2 regions of the Halobacillus amylolyticus genome follow, and region 2 is predicted to be linked to the other one. Evidence: riboswitches for the same ligand, from Rfam matches in the RefSeq annotation. Region 2 holds a riboswitch; the other holds the start of a gene.
The links. Region 2 has a riboswitch for S-adenosylmethionine ahead of MUO15_RS00860 (YezD family protein). Riboswitches for the same ligand answer to the same signal wherever they lie in the genome.
Positions count from the first base shown of each region.

Region 1 (6,151 bases), 1.3 Mb from region 2:
ATTCCCCACTCCAACCGGCCTTGCAAGCTTTTGTTGAGGAAACACAGCAGGTGGTGACAGGTACGGTTAAGGTGAAGCTGTTCAAGGGACATCATCAGGTGATCGGGAAAAAATCTCCAGTGAGCCTTTATAATGAGAAGCTTTCCACGTATACGAAAGGAGATGCCTTTGACCATGATGCCGCGGTCGGATTTATTAAATTATGGGGACTGCCGACGAAAGTGCATGCTGATGTGCATAAAGCAGGGGCGAAGAAGGCTGATGAGCAGCCGGTGAGTGTGCATGAGTAAACTTTGGGGCGGACGATTTACTAAACCAACCAATAAGCTGGTCGAAGAGTACACCTCTTCGATCGGTTTTGATGACAGGCTGGCTCTACAGGACATAAAAGGCAGTCTTGCGCATGTCGATATGCTTGGAAAGTGTGGGATCATTTCTCAGGAGGAAGCTGCACAAATCATAGAAGGATTAAACATTATCCAAAAGAAAGTTGAGAACGAAGAAGTGACGTTTTCTGTTGAACATGAAGACATTCATATGAATATTGAAAAACTGTTGATCGATGAGATTGGTCCTGTTGGCGGCAAGCTCCATACAGGGAGAAGCCGGAATGACCAGGTAGCGACTGATATGCACTTATATTTGAAGGAAAAAACCACTTATCTCATTCAGCTTGTTGAAGCGGTGCAAGAGGCGCTTGTCAGCCAGGCGGAATCTCATGTCGAAACGATCATTCCTGGTTATACACACTTGCAGCGAGCACAGCCGGTTTCGTTTGCCCATCATTTGCTTGCCTATTTTTGGATGTTTGAGCGCGATAAGGAGCGTCTTAAGGACAGTGTGAAACGGATTGATTGGTCGCCGCTTGGTGCGGCGGCACTTGCTGGTACGCCTTACCCTGTCGATAGAAAGATGACGGCGGAGACGCTCGGATTTGATAACGTTTATCCAAACTCATTGGACGCCGTCAGCGATCGGGATTTCATCCTGGAATTTTTGTCGATCTCATCCATTTTAATTACACATATTTCAAGACTGTCGGATGAATTGATTCTTTGGAGCAGTCAGGAATTTGATTTCATTGAGCTTGATGATGCGTTTTGTACGGGTTCGAGCATTATGCCGCAGAAGAAGAATCCGGATGTGCCTGAGCTGCTGCGTGGCAAGACAGGAAGGATTTACGGTAATCTGATGGGGCTGCTCACGCTTCTGAAGGGTCTTCCGCTTGCCTATAATAAGGATATGCAGGAGGACAAGGAAGGGATGTTCGATACGGTGGAGACGCTTGATGGGGCGCTTTCCTTGCTTGCTCCGATGCTTGCTTCAATGGAAGTGAAGGGGGCGAATATGCGTCAGGCGGTGAACGAGGATTATTCGAATGCAACCGATATTGCAGATTATTTGGCCGTAAAAGGGTTGCCGTTTCGCCAGGCTCATGAGGTGATCGGTAAGATTGTGCTTTATGCAATTGAAAAGAATAAATATTTGCTTGATTTGACGCTTGATGAGTATAAGGAATTTTCTGAGCTGTTTGAAAAGGACATCTTTGCAAAACTAGCTCCCGAACAGGTTGTGGCTGCCCGGAAAAGTGAAGGTGGCACAGGATTTGAACAGGTGGCACAACAGCTTGAGTTGGCAAAGCAGCACATTAAATAATGTAATTTAACTTTGTCAATATTCTGAATACTATTGACTTTAGTATGGTTTATTTGTAACATGACAAGTAACTTAATAACGTTTACTTACTCTTATCTAGAGCAGGCTGAGGGATTTGGCCCTTTGACGCCCGGCAACCGGTCTATCGACACGGTGCTACTTCCAACGGACATAGTTTGTGTTCGGAAGATGAGAGGTCGAAGTACAACCTTCACCCTCTTTCATTTTGAAAGGGGCTTTTTATTATTCAAGAAGCGGGTGATATGGGATGAATAAGGACGAGTGGCTAAAGCGGTCTAAGGAACCGAAAGTAACTCATCGAGACGTACGATTAGGATTACACAATCCCCATGGAGGATGCGGTAATTAAAGTGCTAGCCAATAGCATTGGAAGCATCACGGTTAAGGCCAACTGTCACTTCTTAAAACATCTCGTCATACCATACCTGTGTGTTAGTCATGTTTTATGAGGATAAACGGCAGTATGTTTGAGATGGGTGAAAAAGGGCTATTATAACAGTAAAAACGATGAAAGGATATGACGATATGACTAAACACGTAGAGGCCTATTTTAAGACGGAGAATGATGCTGAAAGTGCTAAAGCTTCCTTGCAAAAGATTGAAATTGAGAACGAGCTTGTTGAACCAATCCCAGATGATTCATCGCTGTTGGCTCGATTAGTTCCATTAAGCAATTTCAAAAATCCTGGCTCAGATCGCCATTTGACCCATCTACTACAATTTGATGTGAAGGAAGAGGGGTACAAAAGTGCCTTAAGCATTATTGAGGAGCATGACGGACATATGGATCAGTCTGAAGTGGAAAGTAACTAGAGTAGGAGTGGCGTTATGAATGGTCAAGGTTTTTCAAAAAAACAGCAGGTCATTGGACATTTCGAAGATTCGATTGATTGGGTACAATCCTTAAGTCAACTGCCGGAGGAATCATGGAGGCTGCCAATTGAACAAGGTAAATGGAGCGTAGCGGAAGTTGTACGCCATCTTGTGCTATGGGATGAATTTATTATAAATAAACGTTTGCCGTACCTGTTCACCTCACAGGATATGCCAGTGCCGCCTGATGTTGAAGTAATGAATGAGAAAGCAGCTATTCAAGCACGCAATGACAGTAAGGAAGAAACGGTTGATTTATTCGAGCAAACGAGACGTGAGCTTGTGAATCGATTAAATGATATTGAGGATATTCGCTACGAAGAGGCGATATCTTTGCAATCCAGTAAAGTAAGTTTATATGAATACTTGGAAGGGATTATGCAGCATGACGTGCATCACTTTGAGCAAATTAAACAAGTTCTCAATGATAAAGATGCCTGAGGAGCAGGCATCTTATCTACATATAAATGCTCGCTAAAAATATCCCCAGTGTTTCTTGATAAATTTCTTCAAATTGGCTTAGCGGGAGGGGGTTAACGCCGCTTCCCAATTCAACTGTATAACCTGGACACTGCCATACTTTAATAAACCAATCCTTGTATCCAGCATAGCTATCAATAAACTGGATGGGTTCATAACCACTTACTCTTTCAAACTCATTCACAATCACTTCAGCCCTTTGTGGGGCAAGCCCTTCATATCCCCAATAAATGACTTCCCCTTGCGTATGAAAAGCCAACAATTTATCAAAGGAACGAGTTCCGGCTAATTCTGCCATTGTAATACTCTCCGGTTCCGTTAACGGCTGATAACCTGGAAAGTCGCGGGGGCTGGTTCCGTTGGTTTGCGGGCAGCTTCTACCTCCCACATGGCAGGATATTGGTTATTTAAGTCAACTCCACGTATATTAGCTTTCCATCCACTAAAATCGGAACTGCCATTGTTAATTTGTAGAGCGAGCTCTCCGAATTCACCTTCAGGAGGCCCGTTTAGTACGAGGTTAACGCCATCGGGATCAACCATCGGAACAATAGATAAGGTGATCTGATCATAAAAAGGATTCATCAGCCTTCCACGAATGGTTTCTCTATTCGTTAGTGATAGTAAATATGTGTTTAAAAATTCCATAATGATGGCTGTCGTTATCCATTCGTTAGCATGAAAGGAGCCGTTCCAGTGAACCACCCTTGGTCCTCGCCCAATTTGTAACTCCACTAAGTCTTTCCCCATAACGCTATTTCCGATCGCTTCTCTCCTAATAAAAGGATACAGCTCATAAAGCTGGTTTAAATGATTCGTTAAAACCTGGAAGTCATAATTCTGATTGCCATTCACAACAGGTGTGGTCACTCGCTTGGGAATTTGTATCGTTTGTCCCACTTGTAGTGAGGTTGGATTGACAGTTGGATTCAATAGAAGCAGATTGTCTAAAGAAATTTGATGAGCTGTAGCAATTTTATAAAACGTGTCTTCTGGCCGTATTTGGTAGATGGAGGAACGGTATCCAGGTATTCTTACAGTCTGGCCTACATTTAAATTAGTAGGAATAACAGAAGGATTAGAATCAATAATTAAGGATAAAGGAACATTAAATGTATTGGCATAGTACCAAAGTGTATCTCCTTGTCTTACTTGAATATCCATTTATGGCCCCCTAACATTGTTGTTCCCTATATTATATGGGTTTTGAAACGAGTACATGAGGTTATTTTTACAAAAGCATTCACAGCTTAAAGATTTCAGTTAGAATAGAAGGAGGAAATGAGGAAAGAAGTGAATGAGATGAAAACATTTAAAGATATTGAGATAGAAGGCGCATTAGTTGAAAGGCTTAGAATCCATGGAGTAACGGCCCCCACCCCCATTCAGGAAAAAACAATTCCGAGGCTTCTGGATGGGAAGGATGTTATTGCAAAGGCACAGACTGGAACAGGGAAGACGCTTGCCTTTCTACTGCCAATTTTACAAAAAATAGATGTCGGGAGATCTGAAGTTCAGGGGTTGATTGTTACCCCAACGAGGGAGCTTGCCCTGCAAATAACAAGTGAAGCGGAAAAGCTGCTCCCTAAGGATGTGAATGTGCTGGCCGTCTATGGTGGACAAGATGTCGCCAAGCAGGCACATAAATTAAATGGACGAGCTCACCTGGTTGTGGCTACGCCTGGGCGCCTTCTTGATCACTTACGCAGGGAGACGTTAAACTTGGGCGCTGTTGAACATGTCGTGTTGGATGAGGCAGATCAAATGCTTGAAGCCGGCTTCCTCCCTGATGTGGCCGCTATTTTACAGCAAACACCTGCAAACCGGCAAACGAGCGCCTTTTCTGCTACGATTTCACAGCAGGTTAACTCCCTAGCGAAAAAATATTTAACAAATCCGGAGCGCGTAACGGTTAAATCAGAGACAGTTACCTTGTCAGAGATTAAGCAGCTTGTCTATGAAACAACGGACCGGGCTAAACAAGATGCTTTACTAAAGATTATGGGTGAACACCGCCCTTTCTAGCCTTGATTTTTTGCCGGACAAAAAGGAGGGCTAGAAAGCTGAATGAAGCCTTGCTCAGTCGAGGATTCGAAGCTGATGAGCTTCACGGGGACCTGTCTCAAGCGAAACGAGAGAAAGTGATGAAGCGTTTCCGTGATGCGAAAATTCAATATTTGGTTGCGACAGACGTAGCAGCAAGGGGGCTGGATGTCGAAGGGATTACCCATGTTTTTAACTATGATGTGCCGCAAGATGCCGAGAGTTATATCCACCGAATTGGCAGAACAGGCCGAGCCGGCGGAAAAGGACTCGCTATTACCTTTATCGCGCCTAAAGATCGACAAGCACTAAAAGTTATAGAAAAAGGTATTGGGGAGAAGCTCCACAGAAGAACATTAGACGCTCTATCTCCTCGGAAAGAAACAGAACGGTTTGGTTCGGAAAAACAGCAACGCTCGTCTAAACGAAGAAAAAGATAAAAAGAGTGCAGCCTGCTCAGAGACAGGCTGCACTCTTTTTATGGAAAAATGGGGTTAGGGGACAATCGATACGGCTTAGAGAGCAATTGCCTTTGTGTCTTTCCTCTAAAACTTTTCAAAAAACAATAACATTGAGTCAGTCCGTTAAATATGATAAATTAAATATATAATTCCGAGTATATAGATAGGAATTATCATTAATAAGGGGTTGAAGCTAATGGGAGTTGAATTTGTCGACCTTTTCAATCAATGGGCAAGTTCTTATGATGATACGGTATCTGGAAAAGATCCTGAATATAAAGAGGTTTTTGAGGGCTATGAGGCTATGCTCCAGGAGCTGGCTGATTTAGCGGTTTCACCAGTTTTAGAATTTGGGGTTGGAACGGCCAACTTAACGAAAAAGATGGTTGCCCAAAATAAAGTGGTTGCGGGAGTTGAGCCATCTGAAGAAATGCGTCGGATTGCAAACGTGAAGTGCCCGGAAGCGGCTGTGTATGAAGGGGACTTTATTAATTTTCCTTCCTTACAGTTGCCAATCAAATCAATCGTTAGTTCTTTCGCGTTTCATCATTTAAACGAAGGTGAGAAACGATTAGCAATACAATCGTATTATGATAAACTTGAAGAAGGTGGGAAGA
Region 1 is NZ_CP095075.1:1,477,401-1,483,551, reverse strand. Features, by position in the region: gene MUO15_RS07805 (argininosuccinate synthase) at 1-290, shown strand, start outside; gene argH (argininosuccinate lyase) at 283-1,656, shown strand; SAM riboswitch class I at 1,746-1,852, shown strand; gene MUO15_RS07795 (hypothetical protein) at 2,203-2,490, shown strand; gene MUO15_RS07790 (DinB family protein) at 2,506-2,991, shown strand; partial or broken gene MUO15_RS07785 (M14 family metallopeptidase) at 3,008-4,194, opposite strand; partial or broken gene MUO15_RS07780 (DEAD/DEAH box helicase) at 4,333-5,513, shown strand; gene MUO15_RS07775 (class I SAM-dependent DNA methyltransferase) at 5,731-6,151, shown strand, end outside.
Region 1: linked by a shared signal. The riboswitch ahead of MUO15_RS07795 (hypothetical protein) and the one ahead of MUO15_RS00860 (YezD family protein) in region 2 are both predicted to bind S-adenosylmethionine.

Region 2 (6,151 bases):
CAAAGCAGAAGATTTCGGTGGAGAATGCTATGAAGGATGCAATGAATATCTCAACTTAACTTCACCCGGTGTTCTTGAAGAGATCCATTCCCAGTACCTTGAAGCAGGTGCGGATATTATTGAAACCAATACGTTTGGGGCAACAGACCTCGTACTTGATGAATACGATTTAGGTCATTTAGCAGAGGAAATTAATGTTAAGGCCTCTCAAATTGCTAAAAAAGCAGCCGAACGTTATTCAAAAGACGGTCACACTCGTTTCGTCGCTGGAGCGATGGGGCCGACGACGAAGACCTTATCCGTAACGGGTGGCACAACGTTTGAGCACTTGACCCATTCATACGAAGAACAAGCAAGAGGGCTGATCAAAGGCGGTGTCGACCTGCTATTATTGGAAACTTCCCAAGATATGCTTAATGTCAAAGCAGCCTATATCGGAATCACTCGCGCCTTTCGTTCTCTTAAGCAAACTCTTCCTTTGATGATTTCGGGAACGATCGAACCGATGGGAACTACCTTGGCTGGGCAAAATATCGAAGCCTTTTACCTGTCACTTGAACACATGAAACCTACTGTTGTCGGACTGAATTGTGCCACAGGTCCAGAATTCATGCGTGACCATATACGCTCTTTGTCGGAATTAGCAACGACCTCTGTCAGCTGTTATCCAAATGCCGGACTCCCTGATGAAGAAGGGCATTATCATGAGACACCTGAATCGTTAGCGAAAAAAGTTTCCGGTTTTGCTGAAAAAGGATGGCTGAATGTCGTGGGAGGCTGCTGCGGGACAACACCTGAACATACTAGAGCACTAGTAGAAGCGGTGAGGAACATCAAGCCAAGAAAAGCTCCTTCTTCTCATCCGCATGCCGTTTCAGGGATCGAACCTTTTATCTATGAGGACAAGAATGACCGACCTATTCTAGTTGGTGAACGGACCAATGTCATTGGCTCTCGCAAATTCAAACGCCTGATTGCCGAGGACAAAGTAGAGGGAGCCTCAGAAATTGCCCGGGCCCAAGTGAAAAAAGGGGCCCAAGTCATCGATATTTGCCTTGCTGATCCGGATCGCGATGAGGTACAAGATATGGAAGTCTTTATGAAACAAGTGATCAATAAAGTGAAAGCGCCTCTTGTTATTGATTCGACGGATGTGGACGTTATTGAAAAAGCGCTCACTTATTCCCAAGGAAAAGTAATTATCAATTCGATCAATCTTGAGGATGGAGAGGAACGATTTAAGGAAGTCCTCCCTTTGGTTCAGCAATATGGCGCAGCCGTCGTCGTTGGGACTATTGACGAGGAAGGCATGGCACTTACAGCGGAAAGCAAGCTGGCGATCGCCATACGGTCACGCAATATTCTAGTCAATGAATATGGGCTCAATGAATCCGATATTATATTCGACCCTCTCGTCTTCCCTGTTGGAACAGGCGATGAACAATACATCGGTTCCGCTAACGCAACAATTGAGGGAATCCGTTTGATCAAGCAGAAACTGCCAAAATGTCAAACCATTCTAGGTGTCAGCAATGTCTCTTTTGGTCTCCCACCAGTTGGAAGAGAAGTGCTGAATGCCGTTTATCTCTATCATTGTACAAAAGCAGGTCTTGATTATGCAATTGTGAATACGGAAAAGTTGGAACGTTATGCCTCTATAGCAGAAGAGGAAATTAAACAAGCAAATGAGCTTCTTTTTCAAACGACTGATACTACACTCGCTACATTTACAGCTTTCTACAGAGGAAAGAAAAAGGAAGTAAAAGCACCAACTTCGACAATGAATCTACCTGAAAGATTAGCTCATTATGTGGTGGAAGGAACAAAGGAAGGGTTGATTCCCGACCTTGAGAAGGCACTAGAAACTTATCCGACGCCATTAAAAATCATCAATGGTCCACTTATGGCTGGCATGGCTGAAGTAGGGCGTTTATTCAACGACAACCAGCTCATTGTCGCTGAAGTTTTGCAAAGTGCAGAAGTCATGAAGACATCAGTCGCTTACCTTGAGCCACATATGGAAAAAGGCGACACGTCAAATAAAAAAGGGAAAATTCTTTTGGCCACGGTTAAAGGCGACGTTCACGACATTGGTAAAAACCTCGTGGATATTATTTTAAGCAACAATGGTTTTGACGTCGTCGATCTGGGCATCAAAGTAACCCCTTCCGATTTAATCAAACATATTCACGAAGAAAAGCCAGACGTCATTGGGTTGTCGGGCTTGCTTGTAAAGTCAGCTCAGCAAATGGTTTTGACTGCTCAGGATTTGAAGCAGCAACAAATCGAATTGCCGATATTGGTAGGAGGCGCTGCCCTCTCAAGGAAGTTTACCAATACAAAAATCGCCTCACAATATGATGGATCCGTTTTTTATGCAAAAGATGCCATGGACGGACTTGCTCTATCGAATCGGCTCAGTGATCTGGAGGATCGTGAGCTGCTCATTCGCGAACAGCAAGAAAAACAAGCAAAAGTTATAGCTAGAAGTCATGTCAAAGCTCAAGCTCAGTCGGCAACAGCTGTAGCCGAAAAGCCGGTGTCAAAAGTATCTAAGACAGTTCCGGTTTATCAACCGCACGATTTTGAACTGCACATTTTACGAGATTACTCGGTTGCTCATATTGAGCCTTTTATTAATATGCAGATGCTGATTGGACATCATTTGGGGCTAAAGGGTAAATTCTCAAAGTTGCTGGAAGAGAAAAATAATAAAGCACTTCAACTAAAAGAGGTCGTCGATGAATTACTTGTAAAAGCGCAAAAAGAGAATTGGATTCAGCCGTCTGCACTTTATCAATTCTTTCCAGCTCAATCCGATGGGGATGATGTAATCATATATGACTCCGTTGATCAACAAACGATCATCGAACGTTTTACTTTTCCACGCCAAAACCGTGATCCCTATCTTTGTTTAGCTGATTATTTGCGCCCAGTCTCAAGCGGTGAAGTGGACTACGTAGGATTCTTCTCTGTAACAGCTGGAAAAGGGATTAGGGAGCGTTCTCTGGACATGAAACAACAGGGAGAATATTTGAAAAGCCACGCCCTGCAGGCATTGGCATTAGAATCGGCAGAAGGATTGGCTGAACACATCCATCAACTTATGCGTGATAAATGGGGATTCCCTGATCCGACAGACTTTACGATGCAAGAGCGTTTTTCAGCTAAATACCAGGGACAGCGGTATTCTTTCGGTTACCCAGCTTGCCCGGATTTGGAGGATCAGAGAAAATTATTTCAATTGATTAGACCGGAACAAATTGGGGTCGAATTGACAGAGGAATGTATGATGGAACCAGAGGCCTCGGTAACGGCCATTGTGTTTGCTCATCCTGAAGCGCGTTATTTCAATGTGCATTAAGAGATATGAGTAGCAATACCCTGTTGATTTTAGAATAATTTAAATTTTTGCATTAAATGATTGACAAGGAATGTTAATACGTGTAAATTATAGGATAATCAAATTGATAACGATTTTTCTTATCCAGAGAGGTGGAGGGACTGGCCCATTGAAACCTCGGCAGCAGACTTTAACTAAGTACTGTGCCAATTCCAGCAAGCCGTGCAGGCTTGAAAAGATAAGAAGAGAAAGTAACGTTCTACTTAACCTCTTCTTATTACGGAAAGAGGTTTTTTATTTTGATTTTTAGTAAATGTTTATCTTGCTGATTGGACTTACCAAAGGCAAAAGATACAGCGAATTACATCTTACATTAATTTGCAAGCAGGAGGTAATGGTATGAAAAGTACTCTCGAAAAAAAGATTAATGACATTGTTTCAGCCTTAGAGAACATAGAATATGGTTCGGTAGCCATTACGGTACATGATGGGGAAATTACACAAATTGATTACACAGAAAAAAAACGTTATCCACTAAATAAAAAATCTAACAAAGACAATGATTAGCTCAAAACTGAATATTGCTCATGCTGATTAGTCAACTAAAGGCATCTTTATTTTCGATAACGATCGGGATATAAAGGTGCCTTTTTGATGGAAGAGTTAATTTTAATAATACAAATCTCTTGAACTTTAGACAGGGAGGAAAACTTACTATGGGTTCTTACAAAGATCAACTGGAAACCAGATTCATTCACGCTTCAACTCATGGAAATAAGGAAAATAAAACAGGGGCCGTGAACGTCCCTATCTACTTGTCATCCACCTACCATCAGGAAAACTTCGATACGTTTGGTCCATATGATTACAGCAGATCAGGCAACCCAACAAGGCAAGCATTGGAACAAACCATTGCAAACCTGGAAGGTGGTAAAACAGGATTAGCATTCGCATCAGGGATGGCAGCTATTTCTTCTGCATTTATGCTCCTTTCTTCAGGTGACCATGTCCTAATCTCAAAGGACGTTTACGGTGGAACGTATCGTCTGATCACAGAAGTATTGAGAAAATTCAATATTGAGCACACCTTTGTTAACATGACCGACCTTAACGAAACATGCCGTGAAATTCGACCGAATACAAAGGTTATTTATATAGAAACCCCTTCTAATCCCTGCTTAAATATTACAGATATAGAAGGAATCGTAAAATTAGCCAAAGCACATGGTTGTCTAACTTTTGTCGATAACACTTTTATGACACCTCTTTACCAGAACCCGCTTCAATTTGGCGTCGATCTTGTCCTTCATAGTGCTACCAAATTTTTATCTGGTCACAGCGATATTATTGCGGGCCTGGCGGTAACTAAGAATGAAGAACTTGGTGAAAGATTAGCATTTATTCAAAACTCATTTGGTTCGATTTTAGGCGCACAGGATGCCTACCATTTAATTCAAGGGATCAAAACATTAGGTGCTCGACTGACACAATCTTCGGATACAGCACTAAAAATAGCAACCCATCTTAATGATCACCCTTTAATTAGTGAAGTCTACTATCCTGGTCTATCCTTTCACCCTGGTCATCCTATACACGTACGGCAATCGAAAGGGTCTGGAGCACTTCTATCTTTTCGGTTACCTAATAAAGCAGCAGCGAAAGCATTTGTTGAACATATTCGCCTGCCTGTTTTTGCTGTCAGTCTTGGTGCAGTGGAGTCGATTCTATCCTATCCTGCCACCATGTCACATGCAGCTATGCCTGAAACAGAAAGAGAAGCAAGGGGAATTACCGATGGACTGCTTAGGCTCTCTGTTGGACTCGAGCATGTAAATGATCTAATCGAGGATATCGATCAAGCCCTAGAGGCAGCCACCCAATTGAGAAAGGAGAAACGTATTTTATTAAAACATAGGGGTTGATTCAGTTGCAGTACATTTAACTTGTAAGTTTAGAGTCATCAAATAAATCATTAATGGAAGAAGGAATAATTATGAGTAATAGCGAAACTCCAGCGTTAAGAAACAAAGCAAAGACACTCCCCCATTTCGAGCGGATCAGGTAGGAAGCCTATTAAGATCAAAAAGAATTGAAAAAGCACGTATTCAAAAAGCAGCTGGTGATATTGATCGTGCAGAATTGCGTGTAATTGAAGATGCGGAAATTGTTAGAATCGTAGAAAAGCAAAAAGAAATCGGTCTTGAAGCTGTAACAGATGGCGATTTTCGTCGGGCTTGGTGGCATTTTGATTTCCTCGAAGGTTTAGACGGCGTCGAAGGATTCGTCCCGGAAAAAGGACTGGAATTCCATAATATAGTTACCAAAGCTTATGGAGTTGAGGTCACGGGTAAGATAGATTTCACTGATCACCCTATGCTCGAGGATTACAAGTTTCTTCATAGTATTGCTGGGTCACATACAGCAAAGTTCACAATACCAAGTCCTAATATGCTTTTCTTTAGAGGCAAAAAAATTGAAGAATTCTATGATACTATAGAAGGATTTATTCATGATTTAACTTTGGCATACAAAAAAGCAATTCGTGCCTTCTATGATGCAGGTTGTCGCTATCTACAGTTAGACGACACAGCCTGGTCCCTGTTTTTCTCTGAAAATGGGAATCACTTAATTCGAACATGGGGATTTGAACCTGAGGAACTAAGTACGACCTTTGCAAACATCATTAATGAATCTATTGCTGATCGCCCTGATGATCTAACCATAACGCTCCACATTTGTCGAGGCAATTTTCAGTCAAGCTATGCCAGCACTGGAGGATATGACGCTGTCTCAGAAACAATATTTAAT
Region 2 is NZ_CP095075.1:149,099-155,249, reverse strand. Features, by position in the region: gene metH (methionine synthase) at 1-3,364, shown strand, start outside; SAM riboswitch class I at 3,481-3,588, shown strand; gene MUO15_RS00860 (YezD family protein) at 3,743-3,910, shown strand; gene metC (cystathionine beta-lyase) at 4,060-5,265, shown strand; partial or broken gene MUO15_RS00850 (5-methyltetrahydropteroyltriglutamate--homocysteine S-methyltransferase) at 5,381-6,151, shown strand, end outside.